DNA from 2 places in the Streptomyces sp. NPDC015171 genome. Region 1 is predicted to be linked to the other one. Evidence: riboswitches for the same ligand, from Rfam matches in the RefSeq annotation. Region 1 holds a riboswitch; the other holds the start of a gene.
The links. Region 1 has a riboswitch for guanidine ahead of ACF073_RS23375 (MBL fold metallo-hydrolase). Riboswitches for the same ligand answer to the same signal wherever they lie in the genome.
Positions count from the first base shown of each region.

Region 2: another riboswitch for guanidine. It lies ahead of ACF073_RS27825 (multidrug efflux SMR transporter); the one in region 1 lies ahead of ACF073_RS23375 (MBL fold metallo-hydrolase).

Region 1 is NZ_JBIBUO010000008.1:293,044-308,284, reverse strand. It holds gene ACF073_RS23395 (PQQ-binding-like beta-propeller repeat protein) at 106-2,325, shown strand; gene ACF073_RS23390 (tyrosine-protein phosphatase) at 2,634-3,563, shown strand; gene ACF073_RS23385 (DUF2071 domain-containing protein) at 3,638-4,384, opposite strand; gene ACF073_RS23380 (metalloregulator ArsR/SmtB family transcription factor) at 4,381-4,719, opposite strand; gene ACF073_RS23375 (MBL fold metallo-hydrolase) at 4,778-5,668, opposite strand; guanidine-III (ykkC-III) riboswitch at 5,681-5,748, opposite strand; gene ACF073_RS23370 (hypothetical protein) at 6,076-6,225, shown strand; gene ACF073_RS23365 (molybdopterin-dependent oxidoreductase) at 6,676-7,317, shown strand; gene ACF073_RS23360 (HAD hydrolase family protein) at 7,446-8,219, opposite strand; gene ACF073_RS23355 (PaaI family thioesterase) at 8,269-8,769, opposite strand; gene ACF073_RS23350 (winged helix-turn-helix transcriptional regulator) at 8,863-9,330, shown strand; gene ACF073_RS23345 (glutamate--cysteine ligase) at 9,419-10,495, opposite strand; gene ACF073_RS23340 (SpoIIE family protein phosphatase) at 10,740-13,019, opposite strand; gene ACF073_RS23335 (STAS domain-containing protein) at 13,027-13,419, opposite strand; gene ACF073_RS23330 (GNAT family N-acetyltransferase) at 13,595-14,170, shown strand; gene glgX (glycogen debranching protein GlgX) at 14,230-15,241, opposite strand, start outside.
Region 2 is NZ_JBIBUO010000011.1:122,412-137,652, reverse strand. It holds gene rdgB (RdgB/HAM1 family non-canonical purine NTP pyrophosphatase) at 1-82, shown strand, start outside; tRNA gene ACF073_RS27855 (tRNA-Leu) at 125-209, opposite strand; gene ACF073_RS27850 (HNH endonuclease) at 223-918, opposite strand; gene ACF073_RS27845 (HNH endonuclease signature motif containing protein) at 915-1,568, opposite strand; gene bcp (thioredoxin-dependent thiol peroxidase) at 1,714-2,181, opposite strand; gene ACF073_RS27835 (DUF3618 domain-containing protein) at 2,285-2,614, shown strand; gene ACF073_RS27830 (GroES family chaperonin) at 2,637-2,996, shown strand; guanidine-III (ykkC-III) riboswitch at 3,062-3,134, shown strand; gene ACF073_RS27825 (multidrug efflux SMR transporter) at 3,183-3,503, shown strand; gene ACF073_RS27820 (transglycosylase domain-containing protein) at 3,504-6,317, opposite strand; gene ACF073_RS27815 (ABC transporter permease) at 7,093-7,893, shown strand; gene ACF073_RS27810 (ABC transporter permease) at 7,886-8,734, shown strand; gene ACF073_RS27805 (ATP-binding cassette domain-containing protein) at 8,692-9,699, shown strand; gene ACF073_RS27800 (DUF1707 domain-containing protein) at 9,709-10,551, shown strand; gene ACF073_RS27795 (hypothetical protein) at 10,591-10,998, opposite strand; gene rph (ribonuclease PH) at 11,202-11,936, opposite strand; gene ACF073_RS27785 (glucose PTS transporter subunit EIIB) at 12,031-12,264, opposite strand; gene ACF073_RS27780 (PTS transporter subunit EIIC) at 12,452-13,762, shown strand; gene ACF073_RS27775 (PTS transporter subunit EIIC) at 13,946-15,211, shown strand.

The DNA of each region.
Region 1 (15,241 bases):
CGGAAGTGCCGCCGACACGTCCGAGGGCCCGGGGCCCGACGCCGCGGCCGCCCCGCTTCCGTATGCTGGGACCGCGATCCGCGAGGCGACTGAGGGGGTGCGCGCGTGCCGCTGCACAGGGACGATCCGAGATCCGTCGGCGGTTACAAGTTGCTCGACCGGATCGGCGCGGGCGGCATGGGCCGGGTCTACCGGGGCAGATCGCGCTCCGGGCGCGAGGTCGCCGTCAAGGTCGTGCACGCCCAGTACGCCCACGACGAGGTCTTCCGGGCCCGGTTCCGGCAGGAGGTCGAGGCGGCCCGCCGGGTGAGCGGCGCCTTCACCGCGGCGGTCGTGGACGCCGATCCCGAGGCCACGCCGCCCTGGATGGCGACCCAGTACGTGCCCGGCCGCTCGCTCGCCGCCTGCCTCCGCGACCACGGCCCGCTCCGCGTATCCGAGTTACGGCCGCTGGCGCTGGGCCTGGTGGAGGCCCTGCGGGACATCCACCGGGCCGGGGTGGTGCACCGTGACCTGAAACCGGCCAATGTGATGATGGCGGCGGACGGCCCCCGCGTCATCGACTTCGGCATCTCCCGCGCGGCCGAGAGCCACCACACCCTCACCGAGACCGGACAGGTCATCGGCACCCCCACGTTCATGTCTCCCGAGCAGTTCACCGACGCCCGCACCGTCGGTCCCGCCTCGGACGTCTTCTCGCTCGGCGCGCTCCTGGTGTACTGCATCACCGGCCGCGGCCCCTTCGACGCCGACAGCCCCTATCTGACCGGCTACCGGGTGGTCCACAACGACCCCGTCCTCGACGACGTGACCGGAGGCGTGCGCGCGGTGCTGGAGCGCTGCCTGGCCAAGGATCCCGCCGACCGCCCCGGACCCGACGAGCTGATACGGGAGCTCGCCGAGGTCCTGCCGGAGCCGCGCCCCGGCGAGCAGGGGACGCTGCCGCTGCGGCCGTACTCCGGCGACACCTCCCCCGGCGGCCTGACGACCGCCACCGGCTCCCGCCCCCGCGCCCGCACCTGCTTGCCGGGGGCGCGGAAGCTGCTGGCCGCGACCGGCGTGCTGGCCGTGGCGCTGACGGGTTACGGGCTGCTGGGCCTGCGCAACGATGACGGCGCGGCGCGGGCCGGCTCCACGACCGCGGCCCGCTGGGACCCGCTCCCCACCGGCTGGAAACCGTGGCAGACCACCGCGTCCGCGAGGGCCGAGCGGGGAGTACGCGAGGCGCCGGGCTACGAGGGAAACAGGGCACCGGCCTGCCTGCCGGACGCCGGCGCCCTGTACTGCGCCGGCACGGCGATCCTCCCGGAGCGCATCGACGCCACCACCGGCCGCACCCTGTGGCGCTCCGGCATCGCACCCGCCGGCATCCCGGCCGACCGCTACATCACGAACGTGCTCGGCACACACGAGGGTGTCGTGCTGGTGGAGCTGACGATCACGCACGCGGACGGCACCGGGCAGGCGCAGTCCGTCCTCGCGCTCGACGGCGCGAACGGCACGAAGCTCTGGTCCCACCCGGTCAGGACCGACAGCCTGGGCTCGGCCTACGCCGCCGGGGTGACGCTGACACAGGAGGGCGGCGACCGTGCGGTGACCGTCCGCTCGGCGCGCGACGGCACGGTGCTCCGCGGCATCCCCCTGCCCACCGGGTACGACTGCTCACCGCTCGCCGCCGGCGACCTTCCCTACCTGGAGTGCGCGGCCCAGCAGGAGGGCTCGCACTCGTCGAGGTTCCTCGTCGTCGACCCCGCCGACGGCTCAGCGCGGACCTTGGTCTCGCCCGCCCAGCAGCGAAGCTTCGTCGGAGTCCTGGACGGACAGCTGTTCTTCGTGGAGTCGGACGACCGGCCCGTGACCAACAGCCCCGACCAGATCTACACCCGGATCGTGCGCGTCGACCCGCACACCGCGGAGCGTTCGGTGACGGATCTGCCCGAGCACTACCGCGGCGGGAGCCCGGCGCTCGCGCACGGCACGCTCTACTTCACCACCTCCAGCGGCCTGGTCACGGCCGTCTCGCCGGAGACGGGGGCCCGGCTGTGGCGCAGTCACACGACGCTGGAGACCCCGGGCGAGGTCTCGGTGGACCCGAAGGGCCGCACCGTGTACCTCGCGGGCGGGAGCGGCCGGGTCGCCGCCCTCGACGCGGCGCACGGCACCCTGCTGTGGGAGTCCTCGGCGCGCGCCGAGGTACTGGACAACGGGCTCCTGCCCACCGTGTGGTTCAACAGGGGCGCCCTGGTGCTGGCCGCGTCCGACGGCACCCTTTTCACCCTCGACCCGGCGCACCCTGAGCGGAAGCCGGTGCCGGTCCCGGCGTGACCGATCCGCACCGGCAGCGTCGGCGGTCGAGTACGGCACGCCGGTCGAGAACCCGCCCGTCGGGCCCTGACCCGAGCGGCCGGCGCACCTGACTGAGCGGAGACCCGGGCCCGCGCCGACTCGGCGGCGTCGTCCGCCGCAGGGTCCGTGACCGCCGCCGGACCCGCCGAGCCGCATCTTTGATCGTCGAGCTGCGCGTCTTCTGATCTTCGATCGCCGGTGCTAGCTTCCCGCGTCCCCACTTCGGGGAAGTCCGCCTTGCACCGTCCTGCGAGGGGTGAGAATCGCCGTCAGAAGGGAACTGCCGCATGCGTCCCAGAACGCGCGCCGTCAGTACGATTTTCCTCTCGCTGGCCCTTGCCGGCTCGCTCGCACCCGCGGCATCGGCCGCCCCTGCCGCGCCCGACGCCCTCGCACGGCCCGTGTCCGGTACCGCTCCGGCCCTGTCGGCAGCCCGGGTGCTGCCGGTACCCGGCACCGTCAACGCCCGTGACCTCGGCGGCTACCTGGCCTACGACGGCAGGGCGACCCGGTGGGGAGCGCTGTACCGGTCGGAGAGCCTGGCGAGGATACCGGCCGACGGGACGGCCGCCCTGGCCCGGCTCGGACTCGGCAGCGTCATCGACCTGCGGACCGCGCCGGAGATCCAGGCGGACGGAACCGACAGACTGCCCTCCGGGGTGACGCCGGTCGCGGACGCGGTGGACGACACGGGCCTGTACGCGTTCATCGGGCAGGCGGTGGCCAGCAAGGACCCCGTCTACCAGCAATCGATCCTCGGCGACGGCAGGGCGCAGGCGCGGATGATCGCCCTGTACCGGGGCTTCGTCACCGACCCCGCCAACCGGACGGCGCTGGGCACCGCGGTCCGGGCCGTCGCGGACTCCTCGAAGCCGGTCTTGTTCCACTGCTCGGCGGGCAAGGACCGCACCGGTGTCCTCGCGGACACGATCCTCCGCGCGGTCGGCGTCGCGGCCAGCACCTCCGAACAGGACTATCTCCTGTCGAACCAGCTGCGGGCCGCTTCGGACAAGGCACTGCGGGACCAGCTGAAGGCGGCCGGCTACATGCAGAACCCCGACCTGCTGATCCCCCTCCAGCAGGTGAGCGGCGACTACCTCGCCGCGTTTCGGGCCCAGGCCGTGCAGGACTACGGCAGCTTCGGCGGCTTCCTGACCAAGGGCCTCGGCCTGGACGCGGGCACCCTGCTGAAACTGCGGATCCGGCTCGTCGGCTGACGCTCGCACCGATGACACAGAATCCGTGGGGAGACAGCGAGGAGGCTCCTGCCATGCCCCTGTGACCTCGCGCTTCAGTCGGCGAGTCGAGCGTCCCCGTGCGCGGTGGTGTTCGGGAGTGGCCGCCAGTCGGCGGGGACGTTCCGCATGATCAGAGCGCAGTCCAGGGCAGCGGTCCCCCGCGGGAAGCGCTCCAGGTCGTCGAAGAAGGACGACGCGGCAGAGCGGACCCTGCCGGCTTCCACGTGCCAGGCGTCGGTCCTCAGCTCCATGCCGTCCAGGTGAAGGCCCGACGTGGTGGGCGAAAGGCCCTTCTTCCCCTCACGGAAGAACCGGGAAGCCTCTGCGAGGTCGCCGAACAACTCGCTGCCTCGCAGCTCGTCGGCCGGCTCGACGGTGACATCCACCTGGGTGGCACCGTCCCGGGCGGCCATGGCGACATGCATCCGGCGGGGGGTCTCGTACACCTCGAAGTCGGCGCGGCCGTGTTCACCGGGGAAGACCCGGCCTCCGGCCCAGGCGTTGAGACGCGAGGCGGTGTCGCGGCGGGGGATGTAGACGCCGGTCTCGACGCCGTCCGGTCCGTCCCATTCGACGGCGATCCGGTGTGCCGCGTTCTCGCTCCGGAGCCCGAACGCCTCGGGTGCCCAGGCGGGTCGGACATGGCCCAGGCGCAGGAGGCAGATGCCCGCGACCGCGTGGCCGCGCACCAGCTGCGGGCGCAGTGGCTCGGGTAGCAGACGTGCCGCGGCATCCGGGGCGACCCGGTAGTTCACCAGAATCCGTCGTTCGATGACGCTGGACAGCCGTGGCTGTCTCATGATCCCTCACCCGCCGTCTCCGTCCCGGGGCGCCACTTGGTGTGGCGCAGCACGATCTGCTCAGGGCAGACGGCGCTGAGGAACCGTCCTACGCTGGTCGCCAGACGATCCTCGGCCAGTGAGTAGAGGATCCGGTTGCCCTCCCGCCGCTCCGTGACCAGCCCGGCGCCCTTCAGCACGCCCAGATGGCGTGAGATGGACGGCGCACTGATCGAGAACCTGCCCGCGATCTCCCCGGCAGCGAGCTCGCCGCCCCTGAGATCCTCGAGAATCTGACGCCGCGTCGGGTCTGCGAGGGCCCGGAAGACTCCCGTCTCGTCCTGAGTACCTGCCATGACACATATTTAGCATCTTGGCTAAGTATCTAACAAGGGCTTCCCGGACGGGTATCCCTTACTCCTCCTGCGAGACCGGGCAGAGGACGAAGTCGTGGTGGGCGCTCCAGGAGCCGTCGTCGCCGAGTCGGGCGAGCGCCTCCCGGATCCGGCGGAGGTGCGCCGGAGTCAGCTGGAGCGGGGGCTCGTCGGGCTGGTAGGTGGTACGGACCGGGTAGTCGACACCCGGCTCGGTTGTCATCTCGATGTGGCAGCCGAGCACATGGGTGACGGGCCGGCGGTCGGCGAACTCGATCAGTCGTTCGATGCTGCGGGTGAAGGCCGGAACGTCCTGGATGTAGAGCCGACCGGGGTAGACGGTGTCCCCCGTGAGCAGGAGGCCGGTGGCCGGGTCGTAGTAGGTGACGGCCGCCTCGTGGTGGCCCGGGGTGGCCAGGCACTCCAGGACACGGCCGCCCAGGTCGACGTGGGCGACACCGTCCGGATCCGCGTCGAACCCGAGGTACCGCCATACCGTGGCGCGCTCGGCGTCCACCACGGTCGTGCCGGGGCGGTCCGCGAACTGGCCGTCGCCCGCGACGTGGTCGCCGTGCCCGTGGGTGTGCAGCACGAGAAGGTGGTAGTCGCCGTCCCGGGGATGCCGGTCGAGCCACTCGGCGAGGAGCCCGTCGACCACCTGGCGCAGGGGGAAGAATTCGGGAGACCGGGTGGCGCCGGTGTCGATCAGCACCGCCCGCTCGTTGCCGCACAGCAGGAACAGGAACGGCGCCTCGTAGTGGACCGCCATGTTCTGCCGCAGGATGAACGTGTGGTCGTCGTAGGCGTGGACCTGGATGTCCGGGTCCGTGTTGTGCTTGGCCGACGGTGAGCCGTGAATCCACCGCACGTCCAGCGGACGCGGCGCGGGAGGGGCGCCGGCGAAGTCGATGCGATGTGTGCCGCTGTCCACGATGCCTCCGCATGTGCGTCGTCTTGGCGGGCCGGGTACGGCGCACATCTCGTCCGGGGCAGGCACGTCCGCGCCTCCGGCGGGACGCTACCACTTCGTCCGGTACGTCGAGACATCATGTGTCGCCCGAGCCGGTCCGTGCCACGGCCACACCGCCTTGTGTCGCAGGGTGCACTCCCACGTGAGCTTCGAGACACCTCCCGCCGCTGCCCACGAGGTAGTCGCCGAGACGTTGGAGCGTGCTTTCCGGGGCAACTCACCCGCTCGGATGCGCTCGGCGAGACACTCGCCACGTGGGTGTGCATGGTGAGTTCATGATCACTACACCTCACCCCAAGAAGACGGTTTCCCGGATTCCGCGAGTACTCGCGGTGTGTGCCGCCGTGGGCGTCGCATGTGCGGCAGGCGTGGCGACCACCACATCCGCCGTAGCCGCGACGCCCGCTGCGCACGTCGCCACCAAGGCCGCTCCGGCTTACGGCCATGGCGGCCACGGCGGCGAGGACGAGAACCAGTGCGGCAACGGCATCCTCGACCTCCTCAACTTCTGCAACTGAGGCATGACCGGCTGCAGTTCCTCACCGTCAACCGCGTAAGCGCACGTTGACGAAGCCCACCCACCCCAGGGCGGTCAGGAACAGGGGCAGGATCCCTCTTCCTGACCGCCCTGCCGACCACTACCGAATATCCGCGCCAACTGCTCCGCCCGGAGCGGCATTCCGAGTGGGGCGACGCGGTACGGCCGTCGTCCCCGGGCCGGTCGGTCACCGCCCGTCTACCGCACCGGCCTTCCACCCTCTTCGTCTTCGGCCCTGGAGAGGCTCCGTGCTGCGCGGGTGTGATGCCAGTCCCACCACCGGCTACAACCTGCTGCACAAAGGCGGCTCCACCACCGCCGGCCCCGCACGCGCCCGGGCGCCCCGGCCACGACATCACGGGCAGTGAGCGCTTACCCTGCGGGGGCAAGCAGGCCGAAATGATGAGCGGAAGAGAGCAGGGTGCGGATCGTGACAGATCAGCATTCCTCCGGGCCCGGGACTGCCGGGCTGGCCCCTCCCGGGCAGCGCCTGGTGCACGGCTGGCCCGTCTCGCACTATGGGCCGGTTCCCCGGTTCCGCCCCGAGCGCTGGAACCTGCGTGTCTTCGGCGCCACCGCCTCGGGCGAGACGCACGAGTGGACCTTCGACCATCTGGCCGAGCTGCCGCACGTCACGGTCGTCGCCGATCTGCACTGCGCGAGCGGCCCCACCTCCACCGGGCACGAGTGGTACGGCATCCCCGCCACCACGGTCCTGGAACTGGTCCCGCCGGCGCCCGGAGTCACGCACATCATGGCCTGGGCGGAGTACGGATACTCCGCCAACCTGCGCCTCAGCGACTTCACCTCGCCGCGGACCCTCATGGTCACCCATCACAACGGCGAACCCCTCACCGCCGAGCACGGCTTCCCGCTGCGTCTGGTGGTCCCCCACCTATTCGGTTACAAGAGCCCGAAATGGCTGCGCGGCATCGAGTACATGACCGCGGACCGGCGCGGCTTCTGGGAGGAACGCGGCTACCACAACCTCGGCGACCCCTGGCAGCAGCAGCGCTACTCCTACCAGGAAGAGGACGACGACGGACCGACCCCGCCCGCGCACTCCAGGTAGGCCCACGCTCGGCCTCCCGACCACAGGGTCATCAAGACGCGGGCGCAGTCGCCGATCTCGTAGGCGTCGGCCATGGCCGGCTCGGTGTCGCTGATCCGGGTGGCGCCCCGTCAGAGGACACGTCGCCGTCAGGCCGCAGCCCGGCCCGCCCGAGTCAGGAGGGAGATCTCTGCCGCCACCGACTCCGGGTCCGCGGGGACGGTGACGTGGGCGACGTCGACCAGGCTCGGGTGGGCGCCGACGCGCACCGCTCGCTCGGCGCCGCGCAGCAGCTCGACGTCGTTGATGTCGTTGCCGAAGGCCACGTACTCGCTGATGCCCAGCGAGACCAGGGCTTCCCACTTCGTCGTCGCCGCCGGTGCGAAGTCGACGACCGCCTCTTCGAGATGGTGGTTGACCATCAGCCCGAGTCCTCGGCCGGCGTCGGCGACCCCGGCCAGGTCCGACGCACCGACGACAAGGAGCTTCACGACCTGGTCGAGCTGTGCGAGATCGACCCTGCGGGCGAGTCCGCCCTGATCCACCCTCCCCAAGATCGGGTGGCTCGCGGGTCCCGTGTAGGCGTAGTCCCAGGGGCCGTCGGCGAGGTAGGTCGCCTCGTACCGCTCGACCGCCTCCATCAGCGCTCCGAGTTCGACCGGGCCGAACGCGGCCCTGGCCCGCACCGTGCCGTCGACAGAGACGAGACTGCCGTTCCCACCGATCAGCGTGGCGGTGGGGAAGGCGCCGTCGAGCACGGGCAGAAGGTCTCGAACCGGCCGCGCAGACGCGAACACCAGCTGACAGCCGTCGCGTTCGCACGCGTCGATCGCCGCGAGGATCCGGTCATCGATGGTGCGTCCGTCGAAACAGAGCGTGCCGTCGATGTCGAACACGGCGGTTCGAGCGTGGAGATCAAGCATCACGCGATCATATCTTCACGCTCACCCGTGTACTCGGAGACTGCGACGGTCACCCTTCGGAGGGCGGCACCTCGAAGAGCATGCAGCTACTGGTGGCGTGGGCGAGCAGACGATCCGTCCCGTCGACCAGTTGCGCCTGCGAGAGGGCTGTCCGGCGCCCCTTGCTGATCACTGTGCCGATGGCGCGCACCGGGCCCGTGTCCACGGTGATCGGCCGCAGGAACTTCACCGTCAGGTCGAGGGATGTGTACGCCATCCCCCGCGGCAGCGTCGAGTGGACGGCACATCCCGCCGCCGAGTCGAGCAGGGTGGCGAAGACGCCGCCGTGCACGCTGCCGATCAGGTTGTAGTGCTCCTCGCCCGGGGTCAGAGAGAAGACCGCTCTGCCCGGCTCCACCTCGTCCAAGGTGAAGTCGAGGGTGTGGCAGATGGGCGGTCCGGGCAGGCGCCCGGCCTGCAGGTCACGCAGGAAATCGATGCCCGACGAGCGTCCGGCGGCTTCCGCCAGGAGTGCGGGGTCATCCCATTGATACGTACGCGTTCGTCCCACGGCCCAGCGCCTCCCCGTCTGACTTTCATGAGCGAAGCTAGCCGCCCCCTCACCTGACTGTCAATGACGAAGCCAGCCCCTTAGGGTGGTGGGATGCAGTGGCTTGAGGCGAGCACGGAGAACTGCCCCGTCCAGCGCACGCTCGACGTGGTCGGAGAGAAATGGACGTTGCTGATCCTGCGCGACGCCGTCAACGGAGTCCGCCGCTTCGACGACTTCCACCGCCATATCGGTCTGTCGGAGGCCGTCCTCAGCGACCGCCTCCGGAAGCTGACCTCGGCCGGCATCCTGAGAACCGTGCCCTACCAGGAGCCCGGCAGCCGCGCCCGCAACGAGTACCGCCTGACGCGCAAGGGCTGGGACCTGTGGCCCGTCCTCATGGCGCTGAGCCAGTGGGGCGAGGCGTACGCCCTCGGCCCCGAGGGCCCTTTGCTGGACGTTCGCCACACCGACTGTGACGCTCCGGTCCGCGTCGTCGTCCAGTGTTCCGCGGAGCACTCCGTCCTCACCCCCAAGGACGTCACCGCCCGGCTGGGCGCGGGAGCCCGCCCGCGCTCGTGAGCCGTCACGGACGGAGACGCGGGCGCTGTCGTGGCCCCCGGCAGTGGCCGCCGGCGCCGACAGCAACCGCTCCGCGCCTCCGCCGCAGTCACTGGCACATGGTGGTGACGAGGTGATCGACCACGTCAGTGAGGCTGCCCCGGCTCCGGTAGGCCGCGCGTTGCCGGTCGGAGCCGGTGCCATGGGTACGCAGCCGTGACCAGCCGTCCCGGACCAGGGGACCGTCGCCGAGCCGTTCAAGCGCGGAATGGATCCACGCGAGCAGGCTCTCGATCCGGGCTGCCGCAGGGATCAGCCGGCTGGCGGGCAGGTCGACGCCGGCTCCGGCGAGGCCGTCGCGGGCGGCACGCCAGTGGGCCGCCCGCAGGATCTCGCGCTGGGGGCGTGGTGCCGGTTCACCAGCGGTGATCCGTGTGAGAGCGGTGGCGACCATGGCTCTGGTGATCGCCGCGAGGAGGACGGTGTCGGCCGCGGTGGCGGTGGCGTCGGCCACGCGGAATTCCAGGGTCGGTACATGACTGGAGGGTCTGATGTCCCAGTACACGCCGCCTCGGTCCAGGACGGCGCCTGTCTCGATGGCGCGGGTGACGAGTTCGTCGAAGTGTGCAGCCGAGGCGAAGTAGGGCGGCGGACCGGCCACGGGCCAACGTGCCTGCGTCATGGTGCGCCAGCTGGCATAGCCGGTGTCGCGGCCGTTCCAGTAGGGCGAGTTGGCCGCGATCGCGACGAGCGCGGGAAGCCAGACGCGCAGGTGGTTGCTGACCTGGAGTGCCGTGTCCGGGTCGGGCACTCCGATGTGGATGTGACAGGCGCAGGCGATCTGCTCGTCGTCCAGGGCCCGGAAGGCGGCGAGGCTGCGGGCGTAGCGTGCCCCCTGCGAGATCACGGGCGGGTCCGGACGGCAGAGCACCGGGCTGCCGGACGAGATGGCGGCCAGGCCGTGCCGGCCGGCGGCCTCGGCGACCTGGGTGCGCATCGAGCGGATCTGCTCGCCAAGGTCTCCCATCGAGGTGTGGGGGTCGGTCCGTGCCTCGACTTGACAGGCGGTCAGTTCGGGGCCGGCCCGGTCGCCGAGCCCCAGGGCGGCGGCCTCTGCGACGACTTTGTGGGCGAGCGGGCTCACCTGGCGGCTCAACGGGTCGACCAGGAGGTACTCCTCCTCCACGCCGACCGTGAGCGCATGCGGCTCCGGTGCGGTGCCACGGGGTCCGCGTGAGTGGGCAACGCGCTCTTCCGTGTGGGCTGGGCCTCGCGTTTCACTGTCCACGTGAACACGATGTCACGGAACGTGAATCGTGGAGAGGGCTGGATGCGGCCACTTGGCCACCCGGCGTGAGGCCGGCGCGGCGGTGAGGGAGACAACACGTGCCGTGCCGTACCGCGCCGGTGAGGCGGAGCGCCGGAGCGGGTCACGCGGCCCCGGCGGCCGAGGTCCTCGTGTCAGCCGGCCTCGTGCCGTCAGCGCCGTGGGCGGAAACGGCCGTGAGGACGAGAGCGGCCTGGTCGTCGTCGATGTCCTTGCCGCCGGTGAAGGCGTGGACCGCGCCGGTGAGGCTGTCGATGACGTCCTGCGCGGTGTGCGCCCCGCGCAGGCGGCTGCCCAGGGCGTCGGCGAGGCGTTCTTCGCCGAACTGGTCACGGGTGGCGTCCCTGGCCTCGGTGATGCCGTCGGTGTAGAGCAGCAGGCTCTCGCACGGCTTGAGGCGCAGGTGATGCGTGGGGAGGTGCGGGTCGGGGGCGATACCGATGAGGGAGCCGTCCACGTCGACGGTACGTACCGTTCCCCCGCCGTTGATCAGCAGGGGCAGCGTGTGTCCGGCGCGTACGAGAGCGATGTCGAGGCCCCCGCCGTCGGCCGGTGTGAGGTGGCCGTAGACGAGCGTGACGAATCCCGTGCCGTGGCTGTCGGGCCGGTTGAGCAAGGCCCTGTTGATCGCGTGGACGACCGCGTCGGGTCCGGGCAGCAGGGGGGCGACGGCGCGGGCGGTGTGCCGGACGAGGGCCGTGGTGGTGGCGGCGATCGCGCCGCGTCCGCACACGTCGCCGAGCATGAACGCCCAGGTGCCGTCGGCGAGCGGAAAGACGTCGTAGAAGTCACCGCCGACCTCGAGCCCCTCGCCCGCGGGGTGGTAGTGGACGGCGACCTCCGCCCCCGGCAGCGTCGGCACCTTGGGCAGGAGGAGACCGGCCTGCAGGTCGCGGGCCAGGGCGACGCGCTCGGTGTACTGGCGGGCGTTGAGTGCCGCTGAGGCGGCGCGGCGGGCGAGTTCCTCGGCCAGGGCGACGGTGTGCCCGTCGAAGGCGTGCTCGCCGGTGGACAGCAGCGTCACGGTCCCGAAGGTACGGCCACGGTCGAGCAGCGGAACGCACAAGTAGCCGGTCACGCCCAGCTCGTGCCAGGGCCCCGGGCCGGACGGGGTGCGCCGGGCGACCTCGCTCAGTCCGGCGGCGAGGACACGGGCGACGGTGTCGTCCTCGGCGTCGTAGACCGGGATGTGCGAGGCAAGCAGCTGCTCCTCGGCGTCGGTGGGGGCCGCGGTGGCGACGCGGCGAACCCGCCCGGCGTCCACGACGTCGACCGTGCACAGCGGAGCCAGCGCGGGCGCGCACGACTCGGCGAGTCGTTGCAGTGTCTGCACGTAGTCCAGGCCGGCGGTCAGTTCGGTGCTCGCCCTGAGCAGGAAAGCGAGGTCCTCCCGTGCGGCGCGCTCCTTCGCCTCGGCGGCCAGGCGTGCCTCCTCCGCTCGGTGCCGCTCGATGGCCAGCGCCGCGGTCCCGGCGAACATGCGGGACAGGACGAGGTCGGACTCCTGTGGCGCCTTCGGCACGCGGTGATACATCGCGAAGGTGCCGAGCAGGGAACCGTCCCGGCCGAGGATCGGGGCCGACCAGCATGCCGCGAGGCCTGCGGCCTCGGCCAGGTCGCGGAAGTCGTCCCAGTAGGGGTCGGTGGCGATGTCGCTGACGACGACCATCTCGCGCCGGTGGGCGGCGGTGCCGCAGGAGCCGACGCCGTCGCCGGTGGCGATGCCGTCGATCGCCTTGTTGTAGAAGTCGGGCAGGCTGGGGGCGGCACCGTGCCGCAGGTGCCGGCCGTCGGTGTCGGCGAGCAGGACCGAGACCAGGACCTCTTCCGCGGCCAGGTCCTCGATGGTGCGGGCCATGCCCTCCAGCACCTGGTCCAGCGGGGCCTGGCGGGCGATCTCCTCCAGCAGGGCGCGGTGCTCGGCGGTCAGCCGCTGGGCCTGCTTGACCTGCGTGGTCTCCACGCCGATGACGCGTACGCCGGTGACGTTGCCGCCCGCGTCGAACCGGGGCTCGTAGATGAAGTCGAAGAAGGCCTCCCGGGCGTCCGGGCCGGTGCCGAGGAGTACGCGGGCGTCCTGCCCCGTGTACGGCCGGCCGGTGCGGTAGACACGGTCCAGCAGTTCCAGGAATCCCTGCCCGGCCAGCTCGGGCAGCAGCTGTCCGATCGGCTTGCCGGTCCGCACGCGGTCGCCGCCGCCGACGGCGGCGATGAAGGCGGCGTTGGCGGCCTCCACCATGTGGGCCGGGCCGGCCAGGGACGCGAACACGGCGGTGGACTGCCCGAACAGGGTGCGGAGGTCATGCTCCGCCCCCGTGTCGTGCGCCCCCTCCGAATCAGGGTCGGCCGCCTCGCGAGGCTGCTGCTCCGGAACGCGGGTCATCGGCCGTCTACCTCTCACTCTCCGGGCCCGGGGACGACGTGCCCCCGGACACGGACGCTTGTACGCCCTCGCGGTCGGCGAGGGCGTCTGATGCCGTGGCGTACACGCTGATGACCTGGTCAAGGCCCGTCAGCCGGAAGACCCGGGCCACCGATCCGGGCACCGCCGCAAGACGCAGGGTGCCGCCCTGTGCGGAGAGCCGCTGGTAGACGTGGATCAGGGCGCTGATGCCGGAGGAGTCGCAGAAGGAGAGCGCGGTGCAGTCGATCACGAGCGGCTCGGGCCGGGGAAGCGTCGCCAGGACCTGGTCCGCCGCCTCCCGGAGCTGTACGGCGCTGCTGAAGTCCAGCTCACCGCGCAGCACGCACAGACAGGCCCGCCCGGTTGGCCGGAGCTCCACCGAAAACACCCTCTGCCGCCTCCCCATCGCTGCGATCCGGTATGAACGATCATAGATACGGCTTTGCGCGGGCCGGTTTCAGCCCCCGTGATGCCCTCGTGCGCCGCCCCGGGTGCGGAGGCCGGTCAGCACCGCCGCGGTGATCGTTCCCGGTCGCGGCACTAGGCTGCCGGTCATGAACGAGGCCATGACCAGCGGTGCGGCGCCTGAGCCAGCCATCCTCGACGCCATCGAGCTGATGTCCGATCCGGAGTTGGCGGCCCCGTTCGCGCAGTCGGCCCACCGGATCCTGTCGGACCTGGTGAGCGGAGGTGCCGCGCTGGGCTGGGTCGAGCCGCCGTCGGCGGACGAGGTGGCGCACCTCCTCGACCAGGTGGTCTGCGCGGTCCGGGCGGGGGATGCGGCCCTGCGCGCCGCCTACCTCGACCGCCGGCTGGTCGGCCTGGGGTACTGGCTCCGCTACACCCGGCCGACCCATCGCCCGCACGCCGATCTGGAGAAGCTCGCGGTGGATGCCGCCGCTCACGGCCGCGGTGTCGGCCGGGCGCTGACCGCCGCCCTGATCGCGGACGCGCGGGTGGCGGGCGTCGAGGTCCTCACCCTGGACGCCCGTGGCGACAACACCGCTGCCCTGCACCTCTACCGGTCACTGGGCTTCACCGAATACGGCCGTCTGCCCGACTTCGTCGCCGTCGGCGAACGCCGCTACGACAAGGTCTTCTGCATGCTGGACTTCCGCCGACGCGGCTGACCGGTACGCCCGGCCGAGGTGTCTGCCGCCCGAGGCGGCCTAGCAACGCGGCGGGGGCCTCACTCCTCCTGGTGGGCGCGGAGCACGAGCATCGAGTGTGCTTCGACTTCGATCTCACTGCCGCCCTTGATCAGCGGCCGGTACTCGGTGTAGGGGATGGCCGTGTCCACCTCCACCGCCCACCAGGGGTCGGGCTCCTCCGGAACGGTGAAGGCGAGGCTCTCGCTGTGGGCGTTGAAGAGGAGGAGGAAGGAGTCGTCCTCCACGGGCAGGCCCCGTAGGTCCGGTTCCGTGATGGCCTTGCCGTTGAGGTGGACCATGAGGGACCTGGCGAAGCCGGCTTCCCAGTCGGCGTCGGACATCTCGTGTCCGGCGGGGGTGAACCAGGTGACGTCCCGCACCCCCGCGCTGTCGCCGACCGACGTGCGCCCCTTGAAGAACCGCCGCCGCCGGAAGACCGGGTGATCGCGGCGCAGGGCGATCAGCTCACGGGCGAAGTCGAGCAGTTCGCTTCCCTCGGTGGCCTGCTGCCAGTCGATCCAGGTCAGCTCGTTGTCCTGGCAGTACGCGTTGTTGTTGCCGTCCTGGGTGCGGCCGAGCTCGTCACCGTGCAGCAGCATGGGCACGCCCTGGGAGAGCAGCAGGGTGGCGAGGAGATTGCGTTGCTGGCGGGCGCGCAGTGCGAGGATGCCGCGGTCACGGCTGGGGCCCTCGGCCCCGCAGTTCCAGGAGCGGTTGTGGCTCTCGCCGTCGCGGCCGTCCTCACCGTTGGCCTCGTTGTGCTTGTCGTTGTACGAGACCAGGTCGCGGAGGGTGAAGCCGTCGTGGGCGGTGACGAAGTTGACCGACGCGTAGGGCCGGCGGCCGTCGTTCTGGTACAGGTCGGACGAGCCGGTCAGGCGGGAGGCGAACTCGCCCAGGGTGCCCCCCTCGCCCCGCCAGAAGTCGCGCACGGTGTCGCGGTACTTGCCGTTCCATTCGGTCCACAGCGGGGGGAAGTTGCCGACCTGGTAGCCGCCCTCGCCGACGTCCCACGGCTCGGCGATGAGCTTCACCTGCGAGATGACCGGG
Region 2 (15,241 bases), on a different contig from region 1:
CCCGGCCGAGAAGAACGCGATCAGCCACCGCGGAAAGGCGTTCCGGGCACTGGTACCGGTGGTACGCACCCTGCTGGGCTGACCAACACAAAAGGGGCCGCCCTGCCGGACGGCCCCTCACCTGTGCGGTCGGTGGGACTCGAACCCACACGGGATTTCTCCCACGGGCACCTAAAACCCGCGCGTATAGCCTATTTCGCCACGACCGCCCCAAAACGGACACTACTCACTCGCAGGCCGCATGACGCCGCCCAGTGTACGGGGCGCCGCCTTTCGCCGTCCGCCTCCTCGGCACCAGGTACTCGTGGACGCGTGGCAGTTGGGGCAGAGCAGCCGAAGATTCTCGCGGCGGTCGTCACTCCAGTCACCGTTGACATGGTCGACCTCCAGAGTCATCGGCCATCCCAGCCACTCCGGCCCGACGCCGCACTCGGCGCACTCCTCCGGCACGCCCACCTCCGCGAGCGCACGGCGCAGGAGTCGGGTTCGCGTCCGGCGGCGGCCGTTGTGCCGGACCAGGACGTCCTCAGGGCGCTTGGCCCACGCGGTGTGCGTCGCGCCCCGCTGGTGCGCCTGACCGAGGAAGTGCACCGTCGGCACACCGTCCTCGACGACCCAGCGTCGCAGCAGCGCACGCTGGGTGCCGGTGTCCGGGCGCCCCAGGCGGCGCAGCGCCTGCGCGAGGGAGACCGATTCGGTGACCGCGGCGCGCAGTTCCTCGGGTGCGGGGCGGGCAGGCCTGCCGGAGCCGGAGAAGTGCGAGGTGTCGATCCCGAAGTGCGCGAATCGCCGCACGAGATAGCGGCGGAGTTTGTCGTAGGGACGCGTGCCGAAGAAGGCGATGACCTCGTCAAGGCTCGTGCACTTCTCGGCGGCCTCGGCCAGCCGGTCGCGCGTGTACCGGACGCCTGTGCTCATCCGGCGCCGCCCCGGGAACGGTGCTTGCCGCGCCCCCGGTACGTGTCCGTGGCCGAATGACAGTTGGGGCAGAGCAGCCGAAGGTTCTCGATCCGGTTGTCGCGCCAGTTGCCGTCGATGTGATCGACCTCCAGCGGGAGCGGACGGCCCCGCCACACCGGCCCCGTGCCGCAGCGGGCACAGCACTCCGGTACACCTTCCGCCGCCATCGCCCGCTTGAGCCGGTCACCCGGGACCCGCCGGGCCTCTCCGGCCGGCTGCTCGACGAGCAGCGTCTGCGGCCTCCGGGCCCGCCAGGGTTCGCCGCGCCTCGTCGGTGCCTGGAAATGCGAGATGTCGATCCCGTACGCCTTGATCCGGCGGGTGATGTGCGTGTGGTGGCCCCCGACGACCTCCAGCCCGAGGTGGCGCAGCACCTCGCACATGTTCGTGGAGGCAGCCGCTGCCTCCTCAAGCACGTCCTTCGTCCACTTCACCCCCTCCCTCTCGAAGTGCGAGACGTCCACCCCGAGCTTCCTCATCCGTTGCAGGACGTACCGCCGGGACGGGCTCTTCGGATCCACCCCCAGCCTCTCCAGCGCCTCCGTCAGCGTCCGTGCTCCGCGAGCCGCCGTCTCCAGGCGGTCCTTGGTGTACGCACTGGTCCTCATCGAGCCCCCTCCGCTCAGGCATGCGTTCGCCATTCGTACGGATCAACGAGTCACCCGGAGCGCGGTCACGCCCGGTGGCAGGAAAGAACGGCTCGCCCCGGGGTGTTCCGGGGCGAGCCGTCTGGGGGCGGAATGCGGGTGGGGCTCAGATCTTCAGGTCCTTGAGGATCTTCGCCACGTGACCGGTGGCCTTGACGTTGTAGAGGGCTCGTTCGACCTTGCCGTCCTCGTCCACGACGATCGTGGAGCGGATGACGCCGACGACCGTCTTGCCGTACAGCTTCTTCTCGCCGAAGGCGCCGTACGCCTCCAGGACCTGCTTGTCCGGGTCGGCCAGGAGGGTCACCTTCAGGGACTCCTTCTCGCGGAACTTCGCGAGTTTCTCCGGCTTGTCCGGCGAGATGCCGATGACGTCGTAGCCGGCGGAGGCCAGCACGTCCAGGTTGTCGGTGAAGTCGCAGGCCTGCTTGGTGCAGCCGGGGGTCAGGGCGGCCGGGTAGAAGTAGACGATGACCTTGCGGCCCTTGTGGTCCGACAGGGACACCTCGTTGCCGTCGGCGTCGGGGAGGCTGAAGGCGGGGGCAACGTCCCCGGGCTGGAGTCGCTCGCTCATCGGACTAGCGTAACCGGGGGGCCTTGCGGTGCGATGCGCTCATGAGCTGACAGACTGTCCGGAACAGGATCAGCAGACTTCGGCAGACTTCGGAGGCCGTACGGTGGCGGACACGTCGGACACCAGAACCCCGGCGCAGATCGAGGCGGACATCAAGCGCCGCCGCGAAGTGCTGGCGGAGACGCTCGACGAGATCGGGGTGCGGGTGCACCCGAAGACCATCGTCGGCGATGCGAAGGCGAAGGTCGCCGCGAATGTCGATCACACGATCGGGCGAGCGTATGTGCAGGTCAACCGACTCGTGAGCGATGTCCGGGCGCAGTTCGTCGATGAGGGCGGGGCGCCTCGGATGGAGCGGGTGGTGCCCGTCGCGCTGGTCGCCGTCGGCGTCGTGGGGCTGCTCGCCCTCGGGGCCCGGCGGCGCAAGGGCTGACCGGGGCAGGTAGGTTCGAGCCGTGAGCGCCAACAGAAACGAGCACAGCACTCCCCACCACGACAAGCTGCCCATCCGGATGCTGCACGACCGGGTTCTCGTGCGGCAGGACGCCGGTGAGGGCGAGCGGCGGTCGGGGGGCGGGATTCTGATTCCCGCCACGGCGGCGGTCGGCCGGCGGCTGGCCTGGGCCGTGGTCGTCGCGGTCGGGCAGAACGTCCGGACGGTGGAGCCCGGCGACCGTGTCCTGTTCGACCCGGAGGACCGGGCGGAGGTCGAGGTGCGGGGCGTGGCGTACGTGCTCATGCGCGAGCGTGATCTGCACGCCGTGGCCGCCGACCGGTTCGAGGGGTCGGAGGACTCGACGGGGCTGTATCTCTGAGCGGCCGCTGAATCTTCGAAACAGGCACGAAGAGGGCCGGTGACCATCGTCACCGGCCCTCTTCGTCGTGCCTTTGCTATGTTCGGAAGGAACCCGACGAGACGCGCCGTACCGGGTCGAAGGCAAAGACGACGCACCCCAGGAAGAACGCGGCGAGGACGCCGCTACGTCTCGGAGGTGCCTGTCATGGCGTGGGTTCTGCTCGTCGTCGCCGGTCTGCTGGAAGTGGGCTGGTCGATCGGGATGAAGTACAGCGAGGGTTTCACCCGGCTGGTTCCCAGTCTGTTCACCGGCGCCGGCATCGTCGCCAGCATGGTCCTGCTGTCGTACGCCGCGAAGTCCCTGCCCATCGGTACGGCCTACGGCGTGTGGGTGGGCATCGGCGCGGCCGGTGCGGCGGTGCTCGGCATGGTGGTGCTGGGTGAGCCGGTCACCGCCGCCCGGATCTTCTTCGTGTGTCTGCTGCTGGTGGCCGTCGTGGGGCTGAAGGCGACCAGCGGCCACTGATCAGGTGCCCGGGCCTCCGCCGATGTCCCCGCCGGGGCCGGTGTCCCCGCCGGTCGGGGAGCCCGGGCCGCCCGTTCCGCCGGCGGTGGTCGTCTGGCCGCCGGTGGTGGGGCTTCCCGTGCCGCCGCCGTCGGCGGTCTGCCGGCCGGTCGTGTCCCCGCCGGTGGTGGCGGCGCCGCCGTCCGTGGTGGCGCCGCCGCCGGTGGTGGCGCCCCCGTCGGTGGTCGTGCCGCCGTCGGCCGGGGTGCCGGTGGTGCCGCCGGTGGTCGGGGTGGCGGTCGCGCCGCCGTTCTGCTCGCCGCCGTCGCCGGTGGTGGTGCCGCCGTTCTGGCCGCCGTCGGTGCCGGGCTTGGCCGTGCTGCTGGCCGGGGGCTCCTGGATCCGGTCGGCGCCCTCCTGGAGCTGGAGGTCGAAGTCGGCGACCGGCTTGCCCTTCAGCGCGTCGCGCGTGTACTGCGCCCAGATCTCGGTGGGCGGGCCGCCGCCGTTCATACGGGGCTGGCCGAGCGCGCCGTACAGCGGCTTCTGCGCGGCCGTGACCGGGTCCTGGCCCATGACGGAGACCACGGTGGCCAGGTCGGGGGTGTAGCCGGCGAACCAGGCGGCCTTGTCGCTCTCGGCGGTACCGGTCTTGCCGGCCGCCGGGCGGCCCGCGGCCTGCGCGGCGGTGGCGGTGCCGCTCTGGACCACGCTGCGCAGGACGGACGTGGTGGTGTCGGCGGCTTCCCGGCTGACGGCCTGCTTGGCCGTGGCGTCGGGCAGCTTGACCTCGTCGCTGCCGTTCTTGGTGATCTTCTCGACCAGTGTGTACGTGCCGTGCTTGCCGTGGTTGGCGAGCGTCGCGTACGCCTCGGCCATGTCCAGCACGCTGGCGGTGGCGGTGCCGAGGGCGATGGACGGGTACGGCTGCAGGTCGCGGGTGTCGGAGGGGATGCCGAGGTCGACCGCGGTCTGCTTGACCTTGGCGGGGCCGACGTCGACGGCCATCTGCGCGTACACCGAGTTCACCGACAGGTCGGTGGCCTTGCGGACGGTGATGTCGCCGTACGACTTCTGGTCCTCGTTCTCGGGGGCGTAGGCGCCGCCGCTCCAGCCCTGGACGGGGCGCTGGTTGGTGCCGTCGTAGACGGTGTTCGGGGTGATCGTCCGGCCGTCCTGGGTGGTGGACCCGTTCTGCACGGCGGAGGTGAACACGAACGGCTTGAAGGTGGAGCCGACCTGGAAGTCGCCCCGGGTGGCGCCGTTGGTGTACTGCTTCACGTAGTCGATGCCGCCGTACATGGCGACGACCTTGCCGGTCTTGGGGTCGACGGAGGCGCCGCCGGCCCGGACGTAGGTGTCGGCCTTGCGGTTCTTCTTGTCCAGCTGGGAGATCAGCTTGTCGTCGACGGCCTTGACGAAGGCGTCCTGCCGGTTCTTCTGGATGGTGGTGGTGATGCGGTAGCCGCCGGCCTCCAGCTGATCGGCCGTGACGATCTTGTTGGTGATCAGGTAATGCCTGACCGCCTCGACGAGGTAGCCGCGCTGACCGGACAGCCCCGTGGAGAGAATCTGCTCCTTGGGCATGGGGAACTTCATGCCGGTGCGCTCGGCCTGGCTGAGCCAGCCCTTCTTCACCATGCCGTCCAGGACGTAGTTCCAGCGGGCGAGGGCCGCCTTCTTGTTCTCGGGGTGGGCGACGACGTCGTACTCGCTGGGCGCGTTGACGAGCGCGGCGAGGTAGGCGGCGCGGGCCGGGTCGAGGTCGACGGCGTCCTTGCCGTAGTAGGCCTGGGCAGCGGCCTGGATGCCGTAGGCGTTGCGGCCGAAGAAGCTGGTGTTGAGGTAGCCCTCGAGGATCTCGTCCTTGGACTTCTCACGGTCCAGCTTGATCGAGATGAAGAACTCCTTGGCCTTGCGGGTGAGCGTCTGCTCCTGGGCCAGGTAGTAGTTCTTCACGTACTGCTGGGTGATCGTCGAGCCGGACTGCTTGCCCTTGCCGGTCGCGCTGTTCCAGGCGGCGCGGACCATCGCCTTGGGGTCGACGGCGGACTCGGTGTAGAAGTCGCGGTCCTCGGCGGCCAGTACGGCGTGCTGGGCGTCCTTGGAGATCTCGGCGAGATCCACGTTCTCGCGGTTGACCTGGCTGTCGCGGGTGTCGCGGGCGATCTGGGAGCCGTCGGCGTACAGGTAGACATTCGCCTGCTTGGTGGCCAGAGCGTTGGCCGGCGGGATGTTCACCATCGAGTAGCCGACGAAGAAGAGGCCGATCAGCAGCAGTACGCCGATGACGAAGGTGCCGAGCACCATGCGCCAGGTCGGGATGATCCGCCGCCACCCGGTGCGCTTGGGCCGCTTGCCCTTCTTGCCCTTGCCGCCGCCGGTGGCCGTGGCGGTGGGTGTGGCGGTGCCGCCGCCGTTGCCGCCGCCCTTGCCGGTGCCGGTGGCACCGGCGGCGAGGGCGGTGGTCGCGGCCTCGGAGCCCGGCGCGGAGGAGGCGGTGGCGGCAGCGGAGGCGCCCGCGGCGGCACCGGCCGCGCGGGCGGCGCGGGCGGCACGTGCGGCGCGGTCCGGGCCCGCGGGGCGGGGGACGGACGCGCCGGGGGCGCGGCCGGCGGGCTTCGGGGCGTCGGCGGAGGAGGCCGCGGCGGTGCCGGAGGCGCCCGGCTCGCCGGCGCGCGGTGCGCTGACCCGCCGGAGCACCTGCGTGGTCTCGGGCGCCTTCCCGGCGCCGGCGGGGGAAGCCCCGCCCTTGCCGGTGCCGGAGGAGGTGCCGGCCGCCGGAGCGGACGGGGCGGCCTCGGATTTCCTGGGCGGGGTGATACGCCGGAGCACCTGGGTGCTCTCGGCCGGCTGAGCCTCCTCGGGACCGGCGGAGGCGGGCTTCTCGGTGCCGGAGGACGCGGAACCCCCGCCACCCTTGCCGGGTGCCGGGGCGCCGCCGGGCCGCGAGCCGCGACCGGGTGCCGGAGCGCCGCCGGCCGTGGCCTGGCCGGTGCCGGAGGCCGTGCCGGTGGGCCCGTCCGGGGCGGCCGGCTGCTCGTTCCGGGCGCCACGGGACGCCTGGCGGGCCCGTGCCATGGAGGCCGTGCGGTCCTGCGCCGCCGCGTCCGGCCGGCCGGCACCGCGCTCGGCCGCGTCGCCGCGGTCGCCGTCGGCGGGGCGGCCGGCGGCTTCGGCGCGCTTGGTGCTCGCGCTGCTCGCGCCCCCGTCGCCGGGCCGGGCGCCGGTGCCCGTGTCGCCCTTCCGGGATGCCCCGGGGTCCACCCCCTTGTCGCCCTTCTCTGCCATACGCGGCTCGGCGGCCGTGTCCTCGCGGCCCCCCGGCTTCCCGGGCCCTTCAGCCGGCAGCGGCCGTTTCGGTGCCACGCCTTCGTTCGGCTGCTGCGGCTGCGGCTCGTCGCTCATGTCGTGCACGGACTCCTGTTTCGCGTCGTACGTTTCCCGTACGCCTCGTACGCTTCTGCGCTCCCCCTGTGTGAAGACTCTCGCACCTGGCGTTCCGTTCCCGGATTCCGGCACGGTTCCACGGAAAATGCGTGGCCGGCCACCGGGCCGTCGGACTAGGCTCCTGCGCTTCGGTGTCGAGCGTCCGAGGAGGTGGACTCGCGTGGGTGCGGGACGGTTGTACGCGGCCGTCGCGGCAGGGGGGTTCCGACGGTACGCGACCTATCGGGCCGCCACTGCGGCAGGGGTCTTCACGAACACGGTCTTCGGGCTGATTCTCGTGTACACGTACCTCGCGCTGTGGAGCGAGAAGCCGCACCTCGGGGGGTACGACCAGGCCCAGGCCGTGACGTACGTATGGCTCGGGCAGGCCCTTCTCTCGACGCTCGCGATCGGGGGTGGCGGCGTCGAGGACGAGTTGATGGAACGCATCCGTACGGGGGACGTGGCGATCGACCTGTACCGGCCGGCCGATCTGCAGCTGTGGTGGCTCGCGGCCGATCTGGGCCGGGCGTTCTTCCAGCTGCTGGGCCGGGGGACCGTCCCGTTCTTGTTCGGGGCGCTGTTCTTCCCGCTGTACCTGCCGGCCGACGCGGGCACCTGGGCGGCCTTCCTGGTCTCCGTCGTCCTGGCGATGCTGGTCGGCTTCGGCATCAGGTACCTGGTGGCGCTGAGCGCGTTCTGGCTGCTGGACGGTGCCGGTGTGGTGCAGATGGCGTGGCTGGCGGGGTTCTTCTGCTCGGGGATGCTGCTGCCGCTGAACGTCTTCCCGGGCATGCTCGGCGAGGTCGTACGGGCCCTGCCCTGGTCCTCGCTGCTGCAGGCGCCGGCGGATCTGCTGCTCGGGCACGGCGACCCGCTGCGGACGTATCTCTTCCAGGCGGGCTGGGCGGCGGCGCTGCTGGGTGCCGGGCGGCTGGTGCAGGCCGCTGCGACGCGCCGGGTGGTGGTGCAGGGTGGCTGAGGGGAGTGCGCGGGCGCAGCGGACGCCGGGGCACCGGCTGGCCGAGGGGGTGCGGACGTACCGGCTGATCGCGGCGATGTGGGTGCGGTCCACGATGGCCTATCGGGCGTCCTTCGTCATGACCACGGTGGGGAACTTCGCGGCGACCTTCCTCGACTTCGTCGCGATCATGCTGATGTTCTCCCGGGTGGACGCGCTGGGCGGCTACCCGCTGGCCGAGGTGGCGTTCCTGTACGGGCTGTCCGCGGTCTCCTTCGGGCTGGCGGACCTGCTGATCGGGTCGATGGACCGGCTGGGCCGGCGGGTGCGGGACGGCACGCTGGACACGCTGCTGGTGCGGCCGGCGCCGGTGCTCGCGCAGGTGGCGGCCGACCGGTTCGCGCTGCGCCGGCTGGGCCGGGTGACCCAGGGGGCGCTGGTGCTGGGCTGGTCGCTGAGCCGGGTCGACATCGACTGGACGGCGGACAGGCTGCTGCTGATGCCGGTGATGCTGGTGAGCGGCTGCGGGATCTTCTGCGCGGTGTTCGTGGCGGGGGCGGCGTTCCAGTTCGTGGCGCAGGACGCCTCGGAGGTGCAGAACGCCTTCACCTACGGCGGTACGACGCTGCTGCAGTACCCGCCGACGGTGTTCGCGAAGGAGCTGGTGCGCGGCGTGACGTTCGTGCTGCCGCTGGCCTTCGTCAACTGGCTGCCCGCGACCTATGTGCTGGGGCGGCCGTACCCGCTGGGGCTGCCGCACTGGGTGGCGTGGACTCCGCCGCTGGTGGCGGCGGGGTGCTGTGCCCTGGCGGGTCTCGCGTGGCGGGTGGGGCTTCGTTCGTACCGCAGCACAGGGAGCTGAGCGTGGGTGACTTCATCGCACTGGAGAAGGTCGAGAAGGTCTTCGAGGTGCGCCGCAAGACGGGATTCCTCAGGCGGGAGCGGCGTGAGGTGCGGGCGGTCGACTCGCTCTCGTTCACCGTGCCGCGCGGGGAGATGGTCGGGTACATCGGGCCGAACGGCGCCGGCAAGTCGACCACGATCAAGATGCTGACCGGGATCCTGACGCCGAGTGCCGGGCGGCTGCGGGTGGCGGGCATCGACCCGGCGCGGGAGCGGACCCGCCTCGCGCACCGGATCGGGGTGGTGTTCGGGCAGCGGACCACGCTGTGGTGGGATCTGCCGCTGATCGACTCGTACCGGCTCGCGCACCGCATGTACCGGATCCCGGACGCGCGGTACCGGGAGAACCTGGACCGCATGGTGGCGCTGCTGGAGCTGGACAGTCTGCTGGACGTGCCGGTGCGGCAGCTGTCGCTGGGGCAGCGGATGCGCGGGGACATCGCGGCGGCGCTGCTGCACGATCCGGACGTGGTGTACCTGGACGAGCCGACGATCGGTCTGGACGTCGTCTCGAAGGCCAAGGTGCGGGAGTTCCTGCGGGAGTTGAACGCCGAGCGCGGCACGACGGTGCTGCTGACCACGCACGACCTGCAGGACATCGAGCAGTTGTGCTCACGGGTGATGGTGATCGACCACGGGCGGCTGATGTACGACGGCCCGCTGGCGGGGCTGCACGAGGCCGGGGAGAGCGAGCGGACGCTGGTGGTCGACCTGGAGCGGGAGTTGCCGCCGGTGGAGGTGCCGGGGGCCCGGGTGGTGCGGGTGGAGGGGCCGCGGCAGTGGCTGGCGTTCCCGGCGGGGCAGTCGGCGGCGCCGCTCGTCGCGCATCTGGCGGCCCGCTGGCCGCTGGTGGACCTGTCGGTGCGGGAGCCGGACATCGAGGCCGTCATCGCCAGGATGTACGCGGAGAAGGCGGTCTCGTAGGCTGCTGGCATGAGCGACGACGCAGCCCCGGACCTCCGGGCGTCCGACGCCGACCGCGAGCGGGTCGCCGAGGTCCTGCGGGACGCCCTCGCCGAGGGCCGGCTGGACATGGGTGAGTTCGAGGAGCGTCTCGAGGCGGCCTACACGGCGCGGACGTACGGCGAACTGGCTCCGCTGACCCGTGATCTGCCGGCCGCCGGGGCCGCCGCCCCGCCCGTCCCGGTCTCCTTCGTCAAGGAGCCGGTGCGGGGCACGGGGTGGGCGGGCCGGATCACCGGCGGCGAGGGGTCCTCGACGGGGGCGGTGGCCATCCTGTCGGGGTTCGAGCGCAAGGGCCGCTGGACGGTGCCGAAGCGGTTCTCCTGCTTCGCCTTCCTGGGCGGCGGCGAAGTGGACCTGAGGGACGCGGATTTCGCGGACCGCGAGGTCGAGATCAACTGTGTCGCGGTCATGGGCGGTGTGCAGGTGATCGTGGAGCCGGGGGTCGAGGTGGTGGTCCGCGGCATCGGTGTGATGGGCGGCTTCGAGCACCCGAGGGACGACGGGCCGCCGGAGCCGGGTGCCCCGCGGGTGGTCATCGGCGGGTTCGCGTTCTGGGGCGGGGTCGGCGTGGAGCGCAAGCTTCCGCGCGCGGAGCGCCGGCGGCTGAAGGAGCAGCGCCGCCAGGAGCAGCTGGATCGGCGCGCGGAGCGGCACGAACTGCACCGGGCGCGGCACGAGGAGCTCTACGAGCGGCACCGGGAGCGGCACGAGGAACGCCTCGGACGGCAGCTGGAGCGGCACGAGGAGTTGTTCGAGCGGCACCGGGAGCGGTCCGCCGAGCGCAAGCGCCGGCGCGACCGGGAGTACTGAGACCGCCCGGCCGCCCCGGCGGCCGGCGCCGGCCTCCGGCTAGCTCGTGCACACCTTCGTCAGTTCGCCGGCCGCGTTGGTGACCGGGCCGACGTCGGGCGTGCTGTCGCCGTCCTTGATGGCGGCACGGACGTTGCCGACGGCCTTGTCCAGATCGTCCACGGCCTTGTTGACGTCGGTGTTGTCCGTCTTGTCGCTGAGCTTGCCCAAGCTCTTCTCGATGGAGTCGAGCGAGGCGTCGGCCTGGGAGGGATCGTTCGCGGCGTTCTCCACGGCCTGCTGGAGGTCGGTGACGCTGTCGGCGATGGCATCGGCGGTCTGTACACAGTCCAGTGCCTTGTCCACGGCGTCGCAGCCGGTGGTCAGGCCGGCGGTGAGTGCGGCGGCGGCCACGGCGGCGGCGATGGCGGTGAACCGGCCCCGGCGTGCGCGTCGGCTGGCGGACATGACGTGTTCCCTCCCCTGGGACGACTGGCCGGGCGCACGCTGGTGGGTCGCGCGCCCGTAACCACAGGGACGCCGGGACGGCCCGGCAGGTTGCCCGGGCCTTGGGGATTTCTTTACGCGCCGGCGTCCGCCGGCATACGCCCCGTCAGGCGCCCCGTCAGGCGCCGGCGTCAGCGCCCGCCGTCAGGTGTCAGCGCCCGCCGTCACGCGCCCGTGGCCGCCAGCGCCGCCCGCTGGATCGCGGTCAGCTCGGTGCAGCCGGCGACGGCGAGGTCGAGCAGGGCGTTGAGTTCCTCGCGGGCGAACGGCTCGGCCTCGGCGGTGCCCTGGACCTCGACGAAGCGGCCGTCGCCGGTGCAGACGACGTTCATGTCGGTCTCGGCGCGCACGTCCTCCTCGTAGCGGAGGTCGAGCAGCGGGACCCCGCCGACGATCCCCACGGAGACGGCGCTCACGGTGTCGGTGAGCGGCTGCCGGCCGGCCTTGATCAGCTTCTTGCCCTGGGCCCAGGCCACGGCGTCGGCCAGTGCCACGTACGCGCCGGTGATCGCCGCCGTCCGCGTGCCGCCGTCGGCCTGGAGGACGTCGCAGTCGAGGACGATGGTGTTCTCGCCGAGGGCCTTGTAGTCGATGACGGCGCGCAGGGAACGGCCGATGAGCCGGGAGATCTCGTGGGTGCGGCCGCCGATCTTGCCCTTGACGGACTCGCGGTCGCCGCGGGTGTTGGTGGCGCGGGGCAGCATGGCGTACTCCGCGGTGACCCAGCCCTCGCCGCTGCCCTTGCGCCAGCGCGGGACGCCTTCGGTGACGGAGGCGGTGCAGAAGACCTTCGTGTCGCCGAAGGAGATGAGGACGGAGCCCTCGGCGTGCTTGCTCCATCCCCGTTCGATGGTGACCGGGCGGAGCTGTTCGGGGGTACGGCCGTCGATGCGAGACATGCCGCCGAGCCTATCCGGACATACGGAAGGGGCTCCTCCCGCGTCGGGAAGAGCCCCCTGACGGTGAACCGTGTTCACCGGTGAACCGGGGGGTTCACATCATGTCTTCGATCTCCGAGGCGATCGGGTCGGCGTCGGTGCCGATGACGACCTGGACGGCCGTGCCCATCCGGACGACACCGTGGGCGCCGGCGGCCTTCAGGGCAGCCTCGTCGACGAGGTCGGGGTTGCTGACCTCGGTGCGGAGCCGGGTGATGCAGCCCTCGACCTCTTCGATGTTGTCGATGCCGCCGAGCCCGGCGACGATCTTCTCAGCCTTGCTGGCCATGTTCCTTCTCCCTGCTCCGAACCGCTTTGTCGCAGTAACCCACAGTTGGCCCATCTTCGCGAGCGGTCATGCCGTACGTGTCGGATGATGGCGATCACGACAGCGGAACCGTCCGCCGACTGGTCTACACCACCGTGGGGAAGGTCGCCAAACCGCGTCCCGGTCGGGCGGCCGGGAAGGGACGCCCATGAGCGCCGAGAGTACGGCCGGCCCCGCGCGGGTCCGCTGGAACGGGCTGTTCCAGGCCATGCAGAAGATGGGCCGGAGCCTGCAACTGCCCATCGCGGTGCTCCCGGCGGCGGGCATCCTGAACCGGCTCGGCCAGCCCGATGTGTTCGGGGCCGACGGCCTCGGCTGGACCGATGTCTCGCGGGTGATGAAGGGCGCGGGCGGCGCGCTGCTCGACGGCTCGCTCGGCCTGCCCCTGCTGTTCTGCGTGGGCGTCGCGATCGGCATGGCCAAGAAGTCGGACGGCTCGACCGCGCTGGCGGCGGTGGCGGGGTTCCTCGTCTACTACGGCGTCCTGCACCAGTTCCCCGAGGGGTGCCCGGGCGGTGCCACGACCGTCCGGGACGTCGGCTGCCAGGTCGTCGTCGACACCGGGGCGGACAAGGTGACGGCCTTCACCTTCCAGAACCCGGGTGTCTTCGGCGGCATCGTCATGGGCCTGCTGACGGCCTTCTTCTGGGTCCGCTTCCACCGCACCAGGCTGGTGGACTGGCTGGGCTTCTTCAACGGGCGCCGGCTGGTGCCGATCATCATGTCCTTCGTCGCGATCGTGTTCGCGGTGCTGTGCCTGTGGGTCTGGCCGCCGGTGGGCGGCGCCCTGGAGAGCTTCAGCCAGTGGCTGCGGGACGCGGGCTCCTGGGGCGCGGGCGTCTTCGGTCTGGCCAACCGCGCGCTGCTGGTGGTGGGCCTGCACCAGTTCCTGAACGTGCCCATCTGGTTCCAGTTCGGCAGCTACACCACGCCCGACGGCGCGGTGGTGCACGGCGACATCAACATGTTCCTGCAGGGCGACCCGCACGCCGGCCAGTTCACCTCGGGCTTCTTCCCGATCATGATGTTCGCGCTGCCGGCCGCGGCGCTCGCCATCACGCACTGCGCCCGCCCCGAGCGCCGCAAGGAGGTCGGCGGCCTGATGCTCTCGGTCGCGCTGACCTCGTTCGTCACGGGCATCACCGAGCCGCTGGAGTACTCGTTCCTCTTCATCGCGCCCGCGCTGTACGCCGTCCACGCCGTGCTCACCGGTGTCTCGATGGCGGTGACCTGGGCGCTCGGGGTGCACGACGGGTTCAGTTTCTCGGCGGGCCTGATCGACTACGTCATCAACTGGCACCTGGCGAGGCGGCCGTGGGCGGTCATCCCGATCGGCCTGTGCTTCGCGGCCGTGTACTACGCCGTCTTCCGCTTCGCGATCACGCGGTTCGACCTGCGGACGCCGGGACGGGAACCGCCGGAGACGGCGGAGGAGATGGAGCGCGACAACGTCCGGTAGGGACGGCCCTGCCGGCCCGCGCGGGCGAGTACGCGGCGTAGCGCAGCGGTAGCGGATTCGTGGGTTCCTTATCCCGCCTTCATCGTGCTACAACAGGTCTACACCACTGAGTGGTGTAGACCAGAGACGCTGCCGTCCCCTTCCATGGTTCCCGGGCGGCGCCCTGCCCACATGGAGGAAGTTGTGACCACGGCCAGCGCCGCTCCCGCGGCCGACAAGAAGAAGGGCGCGGGAGTGATGGCTGTGCTCCAGCGTATCGGCCGCAGCCTGATGCTCCCGGTCGCCGTGCTGCCGGCCGCCGCCCTCCTGGTGCGCCTCGGCAACAGCGACATGCTGGGCCGCCCGTCGTTCCCGACGTTCCTGACGAAGATAGCCGGGTTCATGGCGGCCGGCGGCAACGCGATCCTCGACAACATGGCGCTGCTGTTCGCCGTCGGTATCGCGATCGGCTTCGCGAAGAAGTCGGACGGTTCCACGGCCCTCGCGGCGGTCGTCGGCTACCTGGTCTTCAAGAACGTCCTCGGCACGTTCACCGACAAGAACCTGCCGAAGGTGGCGACCGCCGTCGACGGCAAGGTCGTCATGATGGACGCCCCGGTGGACGCGAAGGTGCTCGGCGGTGTGGTGATGGGCCTCGTGGTGGCCCTGCTGTACCAGCGCTTCCACCGCACCAAGCTGCCCGACTGGGCGGGCTTCTTCGGCGGGCGCCGTCTCGTCCCGATCCTGTCGGCCTTCGCCGGTCTGCTCATCGGCATCGTCTTCGGCTACATCTGGCCGGTCCTCGGCACGGGTCTGCACAACTTCGGCGAGTGGCTGGTGAAGTCGGGCGCGGTCGGCGCGGGCATCTTCGGTGTCGCCAACCGCGCGCTGATCCCGATCGGCATGCACCACCTGCTCAACTCGTTCCCGTGGTTCCAGGCGGGCGAGTACCACGGCAAGAGCGGTGACATCGGGCGCTTCCTGGCCGGCGACCCGACCGCGGGCCAGTTCATGACCGGCTTCTTCCCGATCATGATGTTCGCCCTGCCGGCCGCCTGCCTGGCCATCGTGCACTGCGCCCGCCCCGAGCGCCGCAAGGTCGTCGGCGGCATGATGTTCTCGCTGGCGCTGACGTCCTTCGTCACCGGCGTCACCGAGCCCATCGAGTTCACCTTCATGTTCATCGCGCCGGTCCTGTACGCGATCCACGCCGTGCTCACCGGTGTCTCGCTGGCGCTGACCTGGGCGCTGGGCATGAAGGACGGCTTCGGCTTCTCGGCGGGCGCGGTCGACTTCGGTCTGAACCTGGGCATCGCCAGCAACCCGTGGGGCCTGGTCCTGGTCGGCCTGTGCTTCGCGGCGGTCTACTACGTGATCTTCCGCTTCGCGATCACCAAGTTCAATCTGCCGACCCCGGGCCGCGAGTCCGACGAGGAGCTGGCGGAACTGCAGAAGGCCGAGGCCAAGTAGCCCGGACCCGAAACGCCGAAGGCCCCGGAA